Regions from separate parts of the Paraburkholderia sp. RL17-380-BIE-A genome, predicted to be linked through region 3. Evidence: riboswitches for the same ligand, from Rfam matches in the RefSeq annotation. Region 3 holds a riboswitch; each other region holds the start of a gene.
The links. Region 3 has a riboswitch for cobalamin ahead of P0D68_RS05680 (TonB-dependent receptor domain-containing protein). Riboswitches for the same ligand answer to the same signal wherever they lie in the genome.
Positions count from the first base shown of each region.

Region 1: it holds a riboswitch for cobalamin, as region 3 does, so the genes downstream of both, P0D68_RS32205 (CbtB domain-containing protein) here and P0D68_RS05680 (TonB-dependent receptor domain-containing protein) in region 3, are expected to answer to the same signal.
Region 2: it holds a riboswitch for cobalamin, as region 3 does, so the genes downstream of both, cobG (precorrin-3B synthase) here and P0D68_RS05680 (TonB-dependent receptor domain-containing protein) in region 3, are expected to answer to the same signal.
Region 4: it holds a riboswitch for cobalamin, as region 3 does, so the genes downstream of both, cobW (cobalamin biosynthesis protein CobW) here and P0D68_RS05680 (TonB-dependent receptor domain-containing protein) in region 3, are expected to answer to the same signal.

Region 1 covers NZ_JARESQ010000026.1:28,190-32,588, reverse strand. The annotation lists gene P0D68_RS32225 (MFS transporter) at 1-462, shown strand, start outside; gene P0D68_RS32220 (alpha/beta hydrolase) at 482-1,495, shown strand; gene P0D68_RS32215 (hypothetical protein) at 1,600-2,040, shown strand; gene P0D68_RS32210 (histidine phosphatase family protein) at 2,064-2,657, opposite strand; adenosylcobalamin (AdoCbl) riboswitch at 2,746-2,898, shown strand; gene P0D68_RS32205 (CbtB domain-containing protein) at 2,901-3,131, shown strand; gene P0D68_RS32200 (CbtA family protein) at 3,143-3,874, shown strand.
Region 2 covers NZ_JARESQ010000008.1:212,639-217,037, reverse strand. The annotation lists gene P0D68_RS16050 (precorrin-8X methylmutase) at 1-344, opposite strand, end outside; gene cobG (precorrin-3B synthase) at 337-1,848, opposite strand; cobalamin riboswitch at 1,901-2,079, opposite strand; gene cbiE (precorrin-6y C5,15-methyltransferase (decarboxylating) subunit CbiE) at 2,164-3,408, shown strand; gene P0D68_RS16035 (cobalt-precorrin-5B (C(1))-methyltransferase) at 3,408-4,399, shown strand, end outside.
Region 3 covers NZ_JARESQ010000003.1:102,832-107,230, forward strand. The annotation lists RNA gene ssrS (6S RNA) at 52-233, opposite strand; gene P0D68_RS05670 (cell division protein ZapA) at 369-683, opposite strand; gene P0D68_RS05675 (ATPase) at 680-1,036, opposite strand; cobalamin riboswitch at 1,244-1,500, shown strand; gene P0D68_RS05680 (TonB-dependent receptor domain-containing protein) at 1,592-3,463, shown strand; gene P0D68_RS05685 (FecCD family ABC transporter permease) at 3,503-4,399, shown strand, end outside.
Region 4 covers NZ_JARESQ010000030.1:5,269-9,667, reverse strand. The annotation lists gene cobA (uroporphyrinogen-III C-methyltransferase) at 1-577, opposite strand, end outside; cobalamin riboswitch at 818-1,072, opposite strand; cobalamin riboswitch at 1,140-1,420, shown strand; gene cobW (cobalamin biosynthesis protein CobW) at 1,640-2,731, shown strand; gene cobN (cobaltochelatase subunit CobN) at 2,738-4,399, shown strand, end outside.

The DNA.
Region 1 (4,399 bases), on a different contig from region 3:
TCGGGTGTGCTCAATCTGTTTCTGTTTCCGCTATCGGGCAAGCTCGCCGATCGTTATGGCGCGTACAAGCTGTTCTATCCGATCGTGATTGCGTGGATGGTTTGCGTGTACCCGCTTTATCACTTCGTCGTGACGAATCCGACGCCGGGGCATCTCTTCATCGCGCAGATGGTCGCGACGGTGTTTCTCGCCGCGATGTCCGGTGCGCATCCCGGCATGCTCGCCACCTTGTTTCCGGTGCGCAGCCGGTCGGCGGGCGTGGCGCTGTCGTACAACATTGCGGTGACGCTGTTCGGCGGCATGGCGCCGCTCACCATTACCGGCTTGACGCGCGTGACAGGCAGTAGTCTTACGCCCGCGTTTTACCTGATTTTTGCCGGTTTTGTGTCGCTCGCGATGGTGTACTTCACGCGTGCCGGACGTATGGCGGGTGACACTGCGCCGAGGCCCGCCACTCATTGATCAACCACGAGCGTATTGCATGACCCAGTACTTGATGACAGACGACGAGCGAGCGCCGAATGAACGTCCGGTGGCGGTGGTCGCGAGCCGGCATCTGAACGTCACGACGCGAGCCGGCAGCGGCACTGTGCCCGTGTTCGCGAATGGCGACTGGCTGGCGCCGACGCGCGACGTTCGACGCGCCGTGATTCTGATTCACGGCCGCCTGCGCAACGGCGACACTTACTTTGATCTCGCCGAGCGGTCGTGCGCACTTGCCGGCGGCAGCGCGGCCGATACGCTGCTGATCGTGCCGCAGTTTCTCGCGACCGCGGATGTCGAAGCGCATGCGTTGCCGCCGTCCACATTGCATTGGGACTGGACGAGCTGGATGGGCGGCGAAAACGCCGAAGGTCCCGCGCCGATCAGTTCATTCGATGTACTCGACGCCATTGTGCACACGCTCGCATCACGCGAGCAGTTCGCGTCGCTCGCCGAGGTGGTGGTCGCCGGGCACTCGGGCGGCGGGCAGGTCGTGCAGCGCTATGCGGTGGTCGCGCGCAGCGAGGCACCGCTCACCGCACGCGGCATTGTGCTGCGATACGTGGTGGCGAATCCTTCGTCGTATGTGTATTTCGATGCGCTGCGGCCTACAGCCTCTGGCGAGTTCGCGGAGTTCGATAGGGCGATGTGCCCGTCGTTCAATCGCTGGAAGTATGGGCTCAAGGATTTGCCGGCTTACGCGCGCGAGTCGGGCGACGCTGGTTCCGCGGCGGCGCTCGAAGCGCGCTACGCGCAACGCGACGTCACCGTGCTGCTCGGCGGCGCGGATTGCGATCCGCAGCATCCTGCGCTCGACCGTTCATGCGCCGCGCAAACGCAAGGAAGCCACCGTCTCGGGCGAGGACTCGCTTATGCGCGTTATATGGCGGCGCGGCATGCGGAAGGATTGGCGACGCATCGGACGTTCGTGATCGATGGTGTCGGGCACGATGCCAAAGGGATTTTCTCATCGCCTCAAGGACTGGCTGCTTTGTTTGGTGCTGGTCTGTGATGCGCGTTGCGCGAGAGCGAGCGTGAGGCGCTCGGCGCGCATGGGCACGAAGCGTGCTACTTCGCTTCATGCTACTTGTAAGCCACTTCGAGGACCGCGCCGACATGAACAGAACCCGATTGCTTGCCTCCGCGCTTGCCGTTGCATCATTCGGCGCGTTGCTGCCGTGCAGCGCCAATGCCGACGACGCGCCTAGCCCCTGTGCATCACTGAAACGCATCGTAGCGGCGGCGCCTGGCGGCCTCGCGTCGTTGACGCCGGACGATGGCAAAGGCGTCGCGCAACCCTACGGCGACGACGCGCAATGTTCGGCGAGCCACGGCAGCTACCAATGCACGTGGACGCCGCATCACGACGCCGGTTCAAATGCGGACGCGCTGCAAGCGGTCGCGGCCGACGTCGCGTCGTGTTTGCCCGACGCGACACACGACCAGAATTCGCCGGGACGGCAGCACTTTTATCTCGGTGCGAAGGGCAAGCGGACCGACATTGCCGTAACGCCGACGGGTTCGAACAAGTTGCGCCTGGTGGTGTCGGGTAAGTGAATCGGGCTGCGGCGTGAAAGCGGCTAATGCGTCGCCGGCCACCACGACCAGCCGCGTGATGAGCGCCGCAACTCGATCATCGAAAGCGGTGCGATTTCAATGCGCGAAAACACTGCGGTCGATGCGCCAAGCGCATACACGATCGCTGCTCTGAGAAGCGGAGCATGCGTGACGGCGACCACGTTGTACATATCGGCCGATGCAAGGTCGGGCGTGCCGCCTAGCGCAACGAGCCATTCTCCTACCCGCTTTACGAGCTGACTGAACGACTCGCCGCCGTGCGGCGCGGCGTCGGGATCGCGTATCCATGCGGCGAGGTCTTGCGGCGCTTCGGCTTCGAGATCGGCAAGCCGCCGCCCTCGCCAATGGCCATAGTTCATGTCCGCCAGCGCGACATCGACCGACGCGGCGAGGCCGAGGGCCGCCGCCGTATCTCGTGCGCAGACGGCCGGGCTCACATAGGCTGACGCGCTTTCCGCGATCGCCAGACGTGTGTTCGTGGCGTGGACGCGGGCTTCTGCGATAGCGCGGGCGTCGAGCGGGTCATCAGCGGGAAAACGGCCTGCACGTTGGGCTGCGGTCGATGCGTGGCTGATCAGTAATAGCCGTATGTCCACTCTGTTCATTTCCTGTGAGGCTGCGCCGAAGCCTGGCGTTGGCGGAAAGGGTGCATCCGCTTTGCGTTGCCGGGTGCCGGAGTTTAGCGCGTAGAATAGCCGGACTGCGAAGCACGGAAGCCGGTGAAAACCCGGCGCGGTCGCGCCACTGTAATCGACAGCACATGCCGAAAGCCAGACCTGAGCTTCGCATCATTCCTCTGCAACGACTATCGGGGCGCGTAACCCCAGGAGATGTCCATCATGACAGCTGTTTTCGATCCCGCTTCGCAGGCCGCTTCTCAGCCCGTTTTTGAACCCACGCCGATTCCGCTGCGCGAGTTGCTGCCGTGGGTCGTGTTCGGGGGGCTGCTGCTGTTGCTCGCGCTTTACTTCGTGGGTGCGGAACAGGGCGCCACATCGCTGGTGCCCGGCATGTACGTGCATGAGTTCGTGCACGACGGTCGCCATCTGCTCGGCTTTCCCTGTCACTAACGGAGTCGGACATGGTCGGTAAATTGTTGGTGCGCGGGATGCTGGCAGGCATCGCCGCGGGACTGCTCACGTTCGGCTTCGCCCGGGTCGCGGGCGAGCCGCAAGTCAATCAGGCGATCTCATTCGAAGAAAGGGCCGATGCCGCGAAAGACGAGGCGCCCGAACCCGCGATGGTGAGCCGCGAGACGCAACAAGGACTCGGCCTGTTGACCGGGGTGGTGGTGTACGGCGCGGCGTTTGGCGGGTTGTTCTCGTTGGTGTTCGCTTACGCGTATGGGCGCGCGGGGGCATTGAGCGCACGCGCGTTGTCCGCGTGGCTGGCGCTCGGTGCGTTCATTGCGCTGGCGGTCGTTCCCAACCTGAAGTATCCGGCGAACCCGCCTGCGGTCGGCGACCCGGAGACGATCGGGACGCGCACGGGCCTGTTCTTCCTGATGATTGCGATCTCGCTGGCCGCGATGGTGTTTTCGCTCAAGGTGCGGCGCCGTGTGGGCGCGAAACTCGGCGCGTGGAATGGCTCGATCGTGGCGGGGTTGGTGTTTGTCGTGATTATCGCGGCGGTACAACTGTCGATGCCGACTTTCAATGAAGTGCCGGAGGGTTTTCCGGCGGCGCTGCTGTGGAAGTTCCGTGTGGCGGCGCTTGGTATGCAGGCGATCATGTGGACGACGATTGGACTGCTGTTCGGCGCGCTCGTTGAGCGCGGTGCGTTTATGCGGTTGGGCGGTCGGCCGGCGGTGTAGTCGGCTTGATGGTTGGTGGAGGCGATGGGCGCAACCGCCTCGGTGGTTGTGCCCGGCGTTCTCTGCCTGGCTCGTCGCTGTTTGCGCGCAGGGGTCGAGAAGGTTTGTGCGTCAAGGAGTTGGGGCTGTTGTGGGGTGGTTATCCACAGGCTTGAGCACAGAATCTGTGGATAAAGTTCCAGCAGTGAGACGTCCCAGCTTCGCGGCCCGGTCGTCGGGGGCAAAGCAGAGCAATCCTATGCCCGCGCCAATCCAGCCGGTTTGTCGGGCAAAGCCGTTGTTGTTCAGGTCGAAATAAGTCGCGCTGGTGTTCAGGGGGCAGGTTTATTCCTGAGCCGGTCAGGTCAAGAACTAATGGGCTGGTTGAGTCCAACGGAGGGCCGTCGTATTTGCCCAGGGCGCCGCCACCTGCGCCTGAACCGGGCCAACGCATCGGCGACACTCGCAATTACCGCTCCAATGGTATTCAGCACGTCCGCGACAGTACTTGCCAGGTTCAGACCACTTGCGCTTAGCCGATTCGAG
Region 2 (4,399 bases), on a different contig from region 3:
GAACGCGTATTGCCGAGTTCGCGTGCGAGCGACGGCACGTCCGAGTGCGTGAGCGTGCAGATGACCTCGTTGTGGGCCGGCAACCGCGCACGCGTGATTCCTTGCGCGACCATGCCGGCATCGCACAGGATCGGCGCGCCTTGCGCGAGCGCCGCACGGCCCGCCGTGCCCGCGCCTTTGGAGAACTTCAGGTCGTCGATCACATCGACCATGCCGCACGCGTGGATCACGCGCACCGCGAGTTTTTCGAGGTCGGCGGGAATGCGCGACAAGTCGGCCTCCGCGCGGATCGTCGCGAAGGATTGGCGATAGATCTCCTGACCGTCGCGAATGTAATCAAGCATCGGTGTTACTCCGGGCCAGGCGTTCGAACATGTCGGCGGCCTGGTCGATCGTCAGTTGGCGCGCGACGCACTGGCCGAAACCGGGCCGTCCGTCGCGTCGATAAAAGTCGTAGAGGCCGGGCGCCGCCGCTAGCAGCGTGTACGGCGCGCAATGCGCCGCGGCGCACGAGCGGGAGCAGCCGCTCAGATGCACATCGACGCCGTCAGGCAGGCGGGCGGCGAGGCGCAGCGCGTCGGCCTTGGTGTCGGCGAGGCTCTTCGCACAGCCGCTCGATCCGGCGCAGGCAATCAGGCGCGTGATGGCTTGCGCGGGATCGGTGGCGAGGCCGAGCGTGGTCAAGCCGGATAGCACAGCGGGAACCGCGTGCGTTGCGATGTCGGGCAGCAGCACGCTTTGCCAGGGTGTGAAACGCAGTGTGCCGTTGCCGTGCTGCTGGGAAAGCGCGGCGAGGGCGCGCAGGGCGCCGGCGTCGAGGCGTCCGAGCGGCGGCTGGCCGCCGACGTACCAGGCTCCGGGCACCCGTTGAGGGTGGACGCCGAGGCGGAGGCTCGCATCGGCGGGCGCGGCTCGACGCCAGTGGGCCAGCGATGCGTCTCGCGTCAGCGGAAAATGGACGTACCGTTGAGCGTGATGCAAGAGCGCGTCGGCGCAATGGCCGGCTAGCAGGTGACGCATGCGCGTGGCGTCGGCGGGGGCGAGTTCGAGGAAGGTGAGCAGCAGCGCGCGCACCAGAGCGGGGACCTGTGAAGGCAGAACCGCGGCCAGTGCAGCCGTGCTGTGCGCACCGGGTTTTGCAGCAAGATCCGGCGAACCGGTATCGTCGTACTGCGTTGGCGAGCCCGCACACGCACTCGCGGGCGGACAACCCGCCAGCCCGAATACGAATCGCACGCCGTCCGACTCCTGCGACGCCGCCAGCCAGACATCGTGCGGATGATCCACTCTCGCGAGCCGTTCACCGCCGTCCAGCAGCAGCGCGAATTTCGGCGACAGCGCCGCGAAACGGGTTTCGCTTTGCAGCATCGAAAGCAAATCGGCGCACAGCGGGCGCGTGTCGAACAGGGCTGACGGATCGCGTCCGGCAGCGGGGCTGATCATCACGTTGCGCACGTCGTCGGCGGCGATTGCCGCTGGTGTGTCCGGTGCCTTCGCCGCGCCGCTCGACGGCCTCGGCCCGAGCCCGGCAGCCACGAGCGCCGCAATCAACGCCGCTTCGTCACCCGGCTTGACCCCACGCACCTGCAGATTTGCCCGATTGGTCAGCTCGATTGCCCCGGCAGCGTGGCGTGCGCAGGCATCCGCGATCGCGCGCGCCTGCGCCGCGCTCAACTCGCCGCCAGGCAGTTTGATGCGGCAAAGCCCGCCGTCGCGGGCGGCCACGATGCGCAGCAGCCCCGGACACGCCGAGGGCCGCGGCGTCGCGGCCGCGTCGGAGACAATGGTGGAAGGCGAAGCATGATTCAAGACGGACACCGGTTTAGCGTCGCGCGACGGCCCGAGCATGCCGTGAAGCGGCATGGCTGCGGCATCGGTACACCCCGCCCGATGTTGGCTGGCACGAACAGTCTCGCCGGCAGGTCTCCTGGCTGGCAGGTCATGGGCCGCCGCTGCCTTCCCGGTAGAACCAGTGGCGTGGAGCGCAGGCGGACTCGCTGCATACAGTTGCGGGGGCAGCCACAGTGGCACTGTGTTCCCTCTTCGGCCCCGAAGGGCACCGGCGGCTGTATTATGCCTTTTTTCGAACAGCACAACGAGGCTGGGCGCTTTGATCGGCGCGGTACAGCGGACTATTTGAAGACACAGAATGAGGATGGGTGCATGCCGGCGTGGCTGACGGTGGTGGGCATAGGCGACGACGGTTTCGCCGGTTTGGGAAGGCCCGCGCGGCGTGCTTTGCTGGAAGCGTCGGTGGTCTACGGCGGCGAACGTCATCTGGCGATGCTGCCCGCGCGGCTCGCCGCGCGCCGTGCCGCGTGGCCGCGTCCGTTCGATCTCGCGCCTTTGCTGGCTGAGCGTGGCGGCGCAGTGTGCGTGCTGGCGAGCGGCGATCCGATGCTGTTCGGCGTGGGCGCGACGCTCGCGCGACAGTTGCCGGCAGGAGAGTTGCGCGTGCTGCCCGCGCCGTCATCGTTGTCGCTGGCCGCTGCGCGCCTCGGCTGGCCGTTGCAGGACGTCGCGACGGTGTCGCTGGTGGGCCGGCCGTTGGCGACGTTGAACGCGCATCTGCACGACGGCGCGCGCGTGTTCGTGCTGAGCGCGGACGGTCGCACGCCCGCCGCGCTCGCGGAGTTGCTCAACGCCCGCGGTTTCGGTGCGACCCGTATGAGCGTGCTGGAACACCTGGGCGGCGAGTTGGAGCGGCGCATCGACGGCCGGGCGGATCAATGGCCGGCGGGTGAGATGGCCGCGCTGAATCTGATCGCGCTCGACTGCCGTGCCACCGAGGGCGCGCCGCGTTTGCCGCTGACCTGCGGTTTGCCCGACGACGCCTTTCGCCACGACGGCCAGTTGACCAAGCGCGATGTGCGCGCGATCACGCTCGCGCGTCTCGCGCCGGCGCCCGGCGAATTGCTGTGGGACGTGGGCGCGGGCAGCGGCTCGATCGGCATTGAATGGATGCGCGCGCATCCGACGTGCCGGGCGATCGCAATTGAAGGGCATGCGGAGCGTCAGCGCTTCATCGAACATAATCGCGATGCGTTGGGCGTGCCGACCCTGCAACTCGTCGCGGGCCGCGCGCCTGCCGCGTTGCAAGGGCTGCCGGGGCCGGATGCCGTGTTCATCGGCGGCGGTGCGACGGTGCCGGGTGTGCTCGAAGCGTGCTGGGCCGGTCTGCGTGAGGGCGGCCGGCTGGTCGCCAACGCGGTCACGTTGCAAGGCGAAGCGGCGCTGGCGGCATGGCGCGAGCGGCACGGCGGCACGTTGACGCGGATCGCGCTCGCGGACGCGCAACCGCTCGGCGGGTTCGATACGTGGCGGCAGGCGCTGCCAATCACGCTGCTGGATGTGACCAAACCGGCCGAAGGTGCTGTGAGGAACCCCGACTCACCCCAAGAACCCTGATGCGCGAAGAAACGCCCGAACAACCCGCGCCGCTGCGTAGCGGCTACACGACCGGCAGTTGCGCCACCGCGACGTCGCTGGCGGCGGCGCGTCTGCTGCTCGCGGGCGTGGCCAGCGACGTCGCGGAGATCGTATTGCCCAAGGGCCAGCATGTGCCGATGCCGCTGGTGTTCTGCCGCCTGATCGACGATGGCGCCGGCGGCGCCGAAGCCGGCACCATCAAGGACGCCGGCGACGATCCCGACGTCACGCATGGCGCGCTCGTATTCGCGCGCGTGCGCCTCGTCGCCACGCCGGGCGTGACGTTTCGCGCGGGGCCGGGCGTCGGCACGGTGACGCGTGCGGGACTGACGCTGCCGGTTGGCGAACCGGCGATCAACCCCGTGCCGCGCAGAATGATGACCGAGCATCTGGCCGAACTCGCGGCGGAGCATGCCTATGGCGGCGGCTTCGAGGTCACGATCGGCGTGGAAGGCGGCGAAGCGCTCGCGCTGAAAACGATGAACCCGCGTCTCGGCATTCTCGGCGGTCTGTCGATCCTCGGCACCACCGGCATCGTGCGGCCGTTTTCGTGCTCGGCGTATATCGCGTCGATCCATCAGGGCATCGATGTAGCGCGCGCCAACGGCTACACGCATCTTGCCGCCTGCACCGGCAACGCCAGCGAGGACGCGATGCGCGCGCACTACGGTCTGCCGGATATCGCGCTGATCGAAATGGGCGACTTCGTCGGTGCGGTGCTCAAGCATATGAAGCGCGCGCCGGTCGAGCGTCTGAGCGTGTGCGGCGGCTTCGGCAAACTCAGCAAACTGGCGGCGGGGCATCTCGATCTGCATAGCCGTCATTCGAGCATCGATCTTGAACGGCTCGCGCAGTGGGCGGCCGAACACGGCGCCGACGCCGCGCTTCAGGCGGCGATTCGCGCGGCCAATACGAGCCAGCAGGCGGTTGCATTGGCGCGTGAGCAGCAGGTGCCGCTCGGCGATATCGT
Region 3 (4,399 bases):
TGGCACCCAAAGAAAAACGGCACCGAACCGAAGTCCGATGCCGTTCTAAATAAGGTCCCCGCCTTAGCCGCTAGGCCGGCATCCTGAACCGGGGGTTCAGAATTGGTCGCAGTTAGCAACACTTCGGGTACATCAGACAGAGTGACGCGCACACCCGTGCTACAAATTTCCGCAACCGTGCACATGGCATTGGTTCAAGGAATATATGACCTTGGCGAACCAGGCAGGGAAGCTAAACCGATAAAGCTAAATCACGAAAACGACCGATTGAACTCAAACGTTTGCAGAATCTTGGACGCCTTGTCCTCACACACTCCGTTTGAATCCGCCGCCGATCTCAGGACCGGCCGCACGATAACACACGTTACTTACTGCATGCTGTACTGCTGAATCACAGTACCTAGTTGTTCGTTCATTTGATGCATTGTACGCCGGATTTCCTCAGCGGGAAATGCTTCTCCGTGTCTCACGCTCGATTGCAGCCGAAGCAGTTCCGATGCCAGCGACAGCGCAGCCATGACAGCAATGCGATCCGTGCCGCGCACGTTGCTATTGTTACGGATCTTCGACATTTCGGCGTCGACGCGTGCGACCGCTTCAAGCAGCGCGCCTTCCGTTTCCGGCGAGCAGGCGAGGCGATAGGGCACGCCGAGAATCGATACTTCGATCTGCTTGGTGGTCATGCATTTTCTCCGTGGCGGGTCTCATCGCTCTGCGCTTCGACTTCGTGCGGGGCGGGCTCGAGCAGATCGAGCTGGCTGTCGGGCTCGCTGTTTGCGCGGGCACGCGGCAGCTTTTCGAGGATCGCATTCAGGCGCACCTGGGCGTCGTCGATCTTTGCCGACAGCGCGTCGCGTTCCGCCTGCAGCGCATTGCGTTCCTCGCGCAGCATTGCAAGTTCCGTGCGCGTGGCTTCGACGTCGGCGCGCGATTGGGCGAGCTGCTCTTCGAGCGCGAGTCGCGCTTCATTGTGGCGTTGGCTGATCGCGATCAGCTTGCCGATATTCTGTGAAAGTGTTTCGAGTTCGGTGAGCATGTGCTGCGTCCTCTAAAGACATCGCATTTTAGCGCGGAATGTCGCAGGTTCCGACAATTGTCTCGTTTCGAGACGTAACAACATTGCTTTGTGCAGGCTTTTATCGACCATATGATGAAAAAGTACTCGTGCGTCGGACAATAGCCTGCACTTAACAGAACGGTAGTCTGCGGTCCCACTCATTCTTGACGGACCCCGAGGCCGCTCCTAAACTGGCCGCACTCTGGTGCCCGCGTGCGCTTTTCAACGGCGCGCGCAGTTAAACGGGAAGCAGGGGGCGCGGTTCGCCAGAACGCGCCAACCTGCGCTGCCCCCGCAACGGTAAGCGACCGCATTCGTCATGCAAGTCGATCCTGATCGCGTGTTGGAAGTTCAACTCGCGAGTGTGCCACTGCGCGTCACGCGTGGGAAGGCGGGATCGATATGTCGTCAGCCCGGATACCGGCCAGAGGGAGAGGCACGTCACGCGCGAAAATGTTAAATACGCGGGCGCCTCGTTACGCATCGGCCTGCGGGGAAGCAGGCCGCGCACGCTACCCACAGGACTTTCACCCCATGCTGTCCCCCATCGCTCGTGCGGCGCTGCTTGCCTTCGCGGGCCTGCCGATCGTCGCGCACGCGCAAGCTGCACCTTCGTCTTCTGCGTCGGCGGCTGATGCGTCGCCCGCGGTATTGTCACCGATCGTGGTGACCGCCGAGCGCGGGCCGCAGGCACTCGCCGATGCGATCCCGCAGACCGCGCTGTTCGACCAGCAGGATCTCGCCGACACCACCGCGACCGATCTGCCCGGCCTGCTGCAACTCGCGCCAGGCGCGCAAATCTCGCGTACAGGTGGCCCCGGTTCGACGACGAGCCTCTTCCTGCGCGGTGCGTCCTCGACGCAATCGCTGCTGCTGATCGACGGCGTGCGCGTCGATTCGGTGAGCCTGGGTTCCGCGCAACTCGCGCAGATTCCGCTCGACCAGGTCGATCACGTCGAGGTGGTGAACGGCAACGTGTCGGCGTTGTACGGTTCCGGCGCGATCGGCGGCGTGGTGCAGGTGTTCACGAAAGACGGCGGCGACCATCCGCCGCGTTTCAATTTTTCGCTCGGCTACGGCAGCTATCACACGCAGACGCAGCAGGCGGGCGTGAACGGCGCATTGGATAAAGACGGCAAGACGACCTTCAGCATTTCGCTCGCGCGCTCGAAGGACGACGGTTTTTCGTCGCTCAATCCGCGTGAGGCGCCCGGCGCCAATCCGAATGCGAACGGCTATCTGAACGAGAGCATCTCGGCCTCGTTGCGTCACAAGTTCAACGACAAATGGGATGCCGGCGCGAGCTACTTCCAGTCGAACGGCAACAACAGCTACGACAACGCGTACGGACTGCCGACCGATCTGAACAACCTGTATAGCAAAGTGCGCCAGGTCTCGGTGTTCGCGAACGGCAAGCTGACCGACTGGTGGACGACTCACTTCATCGTCTCCGAAGGCGACGACCGCAGCGTGTCGAACACCAACGGCGTCTATAACGGCCGCTTCGATACCGACAATCGCCAGTACACGTGGCAGAACGATTTCGCGCTGGCCGCGCAGCAGAAGCTGCAGGTCGGCTACGAGCATCTCGACCAGAGCCTCGACTCGGATACGTTCGCGGCGCCCGACCGGCATGTGGATTCGGGTTTTGTCGGCTATACGGGGCGCTTTGGGCGCAACCAGATTCAGGCCAACGTGCGGCGCGACCAGTATTCCGATTTCGGCGGAGCGAACAGTTACTATCTTGGCTACGGCTTCGACATCACCAGCCATTGGAAGGTGAGTGCAAGCTACTCGGATTCGTTTCGCGCGCCGAGTTTCGACGATCTGTACTATCCGCTCAGCGGCAATCCGTCGATTCAGCCGGAGCGCAGTCATTCGATCGAAGCCGCGCTGCAGTACGCGTCGAATGCGCTCGGTGTGATGCGTCTCACCGCATTCCAGACGCGCTATTCGAATCTGATTAACTACGAGCAGGTAACGCCCGGCATCTATCTGGCCGAGAATGTCGGCCATGCGAAGGTGCAGGGACTCGAAGGATCGTGGAGCGGGCATGTCGGCGAGACGGACGTGCGCGCCTCGGTAACACTGCAAAACCCAGTCGACCTCGACAACGACGTCGACCTCGTGCGGCGCGCGCGGCGCTTCGGCTCGCTGACGGTGAACCGCAGTATCGCCGGGTGGCGCGTCGGCGGCGAATGGATCGTGAGCGGCCCGCGCGACGACAGCAGCGGCAAGCTGGGCGGCTATGGCGTGGTGAATCTGTCGGCGCGCTACAACATCACGAAAGCATGGTACGTGGCCGCGCAAATCCAGAATCTGTTCAACAAGGACTATGAAACGGCCTACTCGTATAACTCGCCGCGGCGCGGTGCGTATCTCACGGTTGGTTGGCAGCAGCAGTAGTGGACACGCCTTGTTGAGACTGCGCGGATGAGCCGCTACATGAGCCGATCCACTAGCCGCCACTCGGGTTCGATGCCCGCAACGCTGCGCGTGATGAGCGCGAAGCGCGCGGCCGCGATCTGGCTTGCGCTTGCCGTGATCGCGCTGGCGGTGCTGATGGCGTCGCTCGCGTTGGGGAGCGTCTCGCTCGCGCCGATGCGCGTGTTGGCGGCGCTGATGCCCTCGCATGCGCCGTCTGGCGGTGCCTCCGATCTGACTGCGGAGATCGTCCGCACGCTGCGTTTACCGCGCGCGGTGGCCGGCTTTGCCTGCGGCGCGTTGCTCGCATTGGCCGGCGCGCTGCTGCAGGTGCTGTTGCGCAATCCGCTCGCCGAACCGTACGTGTTGGGTGTGTCCGGCGGCGCGGCGACTTTCGCGCTCGTCGCGATGATCGCCGGTTGCGCCTGGTCGATCGTCGACGCGAGCGCCTTCGCCGGCGCCTTCGTGTCGATCCTGCTGGTGCTCGGCCTCGCGCGCCGTGAGTTGTGGCGCGGCGAGCCGCAGGACACGTCGCCGCGTCTGCTGCTCACCGGCGCGGTGATCGCCGCGGGTTGGGGCGCGCTCATCACCTTGCTGCTCAATCTCGCGCCCGACAACCGCTTGCGCGGCATGCTGTTCTGGCTCACGGGCGACCTCAATGGCGGCGCGATGCCGTGGACGGCGCTCGCCGCGCTCGTCATCGTGCTGGTTGCGATCGTGCCCGCCGCGCCGCGTCTGAACGTGCTGCTGCGCGGCGACGCCGCCGCGCAGGCGTTAGGTGTCGCGGTCATGCCGTTGCGTTTGCGCGTATATCTGGTGGCGTCGCTGGCGGCGGCCGCGGCGGTGACGACGGCGGGCACCATCGGCTTTGTCGGACTGGTCGTGCCGCACATGCTGCGGCTCGCGTTCGGCAACGAT
Region 4 (4,399 bases), on a different contig from region 3:
CCGCGCATGGCGTGTCGGCGCTCATGCCGGCCGCGAGCAACGCGTCGACGATATCGTGCAGCCGCCGCATGCCCATATAGATCACGAGGGTCATGCGCGTAGCGACGAGCGCGGCCCAGTCGGGTTCGCCGCTGCCCGCGCCGTGCCCGGTGACGAATACCACGCCTTGCGCGTGATCGCGGTGCGTGACGGGAATGCCGATGGCCGCGGGCGCGGCGATGCCCGCCGTAATGCCGTTGATGACCTCCACCTCGACGCCCGCCGCATGCAGCGCCTGCTGTTCTTCGCCGCCCCGGCCGAACACGAACGGATCGCCGCCTTTCAGGCGCGCGACGCTGCGCCCGGCCCGCACGTGTTCGAGCAACTGCGCGACGATGCCGGCCTGCGGCGTGGACGGATGGCCGCCGCGTTTGCCGACGTAGACGACCTGCGCGTCGGCGCGCGCGAACTGCAGCACGTCGGGATTCACCAGGTCGTCGACCAGCACCACATCGGCTTGGGCCAATGCGCGAGTTGCCTTGAGGGTCATGAGTTCGACGTCGCCGGGGCCGGCGCCGATCAGCCAGGCGCGGGTCATCGCAACGTGCATGGCGAGCGCCATGTCGTGACGGGCGGAAAGGGGCGAAGCGCGCAGGCGCGCCGGATGACGGACTTTGGGGGCATGCAGTGCTACGGATTCAGGCACGGCGAAACGCGCGGCTCGCCACGGTCCCTTTGGGAACGGATCGACGAACGGATGCGCCACGTCGTGCTTCAGCGCCTTCACATCCGTCCCTCGCGGATTCCGGCGGCCGGCGGCGTGATGTTGCCCTGAGGTTCGCCGCCTCCGCGTCTGGCCGGTATCCGGGCTGGCGGCCTCATGCGCTTTGCCTTCCCGTCCGCATTCATTCGTTGGAATGTCATGGACAGTGGCATCGAAAAAACGCATGCGCGGCGCGGGATGAAAGACATCGCGCCGCAGGTCGCTTACCGTTGCGGGGACAGCACAGGTTGAGCGCGTAAAGCGCGGCCTGTTTCCCGTTTAACTGCACACGCGAATGCATGTGCGGGCACCAAACGCGCGCATACGATAGCACATGGCGTCCCGCCCGATAAGCGCTTGCGGCTTGCGTTTCCTTGACGGCACCGGGCCGCGGGCCTACACTCGCACGCACTTTGGTGCTCGTGTGCGCGCTCGTGCGCATGCAGTTAAACGGGAAACAGGGTGCCCGCCTGCCATGGATCGGGTCAACCTGTGCTGCCCCCGCAACGGTAAGCGAAATGTGGTGCTGCGGTAAGTTCTTTAGCGCCACGGAGCCGGCTTCGATGTCCACGCGCAAGGCCGCGTCGGCATATCACCACTGGGCGAGAAATCACTCGCCCGGGAAGGGGAAGCGGCGCTTTCGCCAGCCCGGATACCGGCCAGAATACGAAGGGCGAACGCCGCGGGGATGCGGCGGTGCGTTCATGATCTCATTCCCGCTTCCTGTTTTTCTGTTGTCGCGGCAACCCGTCGTTCGTCCCCGTGTTGTGTTGTCGTTCTGGCTCGCTGGGCTTACGCGCCGCTTACCTGGCTACCCGGCCGATGCACGCAGACGCGCAGACAGACACACAAAAACACGCCGGCGTGCACGTGCAACTCCTACGGATGGACCTCACGATGCAAACTCAAATGCGCAAGATCCCCGTCACCATCGTCACGGGCTTTCTCGGCAGCGGCAAGACCACGCTGCTGCGGCACATTCTTCAGCATGCGGGCGGCAAGCGCATCGCGGTGATCGTCAACGAGTTCGGCGAACTCGGTATCGACGGGGAAATTCTCAAGGGTTGCGGAATCGGTTGCGATGAAAACGGCGTCGAAACCGAAGGCCAACTGTTTGAACTCGCCAACGGGTGCCTGTGCTGCACCGTGCAGGAAGAGTTTTTTCCGGTGATGGAAAAACTCGTCGAGCGCCGCGATCAGATCGATCACGTGCTGATCGAGACGTCGGGGCTCGCGTTGCCCAAGCCGCTGGTGCAGGCTTTCAACTGGCCGCAGATCAAGAACAGCTTTACCGTGGATGCCGTGGTCACCGTTGTGGACGGCCCGGCTGCGGCAAGCGGTCAGTTCGCCGACAACCCCGTCGCCGTGGATGCACAGCGCAAGGCCGATCCGAATCTCGACCACGAATCGCCGTTGCACGAACTGTTCGAAGATCAGTTGTCCGCCGCCGATCTGGTGATTCTGAACAAGACCGATTTGCTCGACGACGCGCAGCAAAACGCGGTCGAGCTGGTGATTCGCGAAGAGATTCCGCCGCAAGTGAAGATCGTGCGCGCGCAGATGGGCCGGCTCGATCTGCATACGTTACTGGGGCTCGAAGCCGCCTCGGAAGACACGATTCACCTGCGCCACGATCACCACGGTTCCGCCGAAGACGCCGACCACCATCACGACGAATTCGATTCGGTGGTCGTGCAGGCGAATGCGCTCTCGCGCGAAGCAGTGATCGCCGCGCTGCAAGGGCTCGTCGAAACGAACACGATCTATCGCGTCAAAGGGTTCGCGGCGCTGCCGGGCGCGGCGATGCGCCTCGTGATTCAGGGCGTGGGCCGCCGCTTCGACAGCTATTTCGATCGACGCTGGCAGGCTGGCGAAAGCGGCCCGAGCCGCTTCGTGCTGATTGGCGAGGATCTCGATCAGGCCGCGTTGCAGCGTGCGTTCGACGTGGCGCTCGGCGTGCCGTCGAGCGTCGAAACGCAACAGGCGTAAGCGCTCATGCATCTGCTGCGCACCACGCCGGGCGGTTTCGTCGACGATACACAAGGCGTGATCCGTATCGATCAGCAGCCCGCCGACATCGTCGTGCTCAGCTCCGCCGATACCACGCTGTCGCTGCTCGCGAGCGTGATTGCGCGCATGGGTGAAGGTTTCCCGAGCGTGCGGCTCGCGAACGTCACGTATTTGCGGCAACCGGCCTCGGTCGATTTCTACGTCGAAGACGTCTTGCAGCACGCGCGTGTGGTGGTGGTCGATCACCTCGGCGGCGAAGCGTATTGGCCTTACGGTATCGAGCAGGTGGTGGCGCTCGCCGAGCGCAAGCAGCAGACGCTCGCGATGTTCTCCGGCGATTTGCAGGAAGATCCGAACCTGCTCGCGCGCAGTACTGCAAGCGCCGATCTGTGCCATCAACTGTGGCGTTATCTGCGCGAGGGCGGTGCGCAGAATGCCGAGGCGTTCCTGCGCTGTATCGCGCACCGGACCTTCGGCTGGGGACGCGAGCCTGCGCCGCCGCGCGCGTTGCCTGCCGCGACGCTCTATCATCCCGGGCGTGACACGCCGACTATCGCCGACTGGCAGGCGCGCTGGCAACCAGACGCGCCGGTCGCGGCGATCCTGTTCTACAAGGCGCATCTGCAGGCGGCCAATACGGCCGTGTTCGACGCGCTGATCGACGCGCTCGAAGCGCAAGGCCTGAATCCGTTGCCGATCGCGATTACCTCGCTCAAAGACGTGTTCAGCCGCGAAATCGTGCAATCGCTGTGCGCAGAGCACAATGCCGCGCTGGTGCTGAATACGACCGCCTTCGCCGCGACCGCGATCGACGACCCGGAGCCGCTCGCGCTCGCCGGCGACGCGCCGGTGTTCCAGGTGATTCTGAGCGGCGGCAATCGTGAAGACTGGCAAAAGGACAATCACGGCCTCAATTCGCGCGATATCGCCATGCATATCGCGCTGCCGGAAGTGGACGGCCGCATCATTACGCGCGCCATCAGCTTCAAGGGGCTGGCATACCGTTGTCCGCACACTCAGGTCGACGTGGTGCGGTATCAGCCGGACGCCGAGCGTGTGGCGTTTCTCGCGGAATTGAGCCGACGCTGGTGCCGTCTGCGTTCACTCGATAACGCGGACAAGACAGTCGCGTTGATTCTCGCCAACTATCCGATGAGCGAAGGGCGCATCGGCAACGGCGTGGGACTCGATACGCCGGCCTCGGTGGTCCGCATTCTGTCGATGCTGCGCGACGAAGGCTATCGTCTCGCCGACTTGCCCGCCGACGGCGACGCGCTGCTGAAGAAGCTCACCGAGGGTGTGACCAACGATCCGGTGGTGCGCGATCTGCGTCCCGCACTGCAAAGCCTCGCGCTCGCTGATTACCTCGCGCACTTCAATGCGTTGCCCCTCGAGGCGCGGCAGGCGTTGAACGCGCGTTGGGGCCCACCTGAGCAGGATCCGACGCTGCGGCGCGGCCGTTTCATGATCGCGGGCTGGCGTTGCGGGCAGGTGTTCGTCGGCATTCAGCCCGCGCGTTCGCGCGAACAGGGCGATTACGCCAGCTATCACGACGCCGACCTCGTGCCGCCGCATGCCTATCTGGCGTTCTATTTCTGGCTGCGCCACCAGTTCGGCATCGACGCGATCGTGCATGTCGGCAAGCAC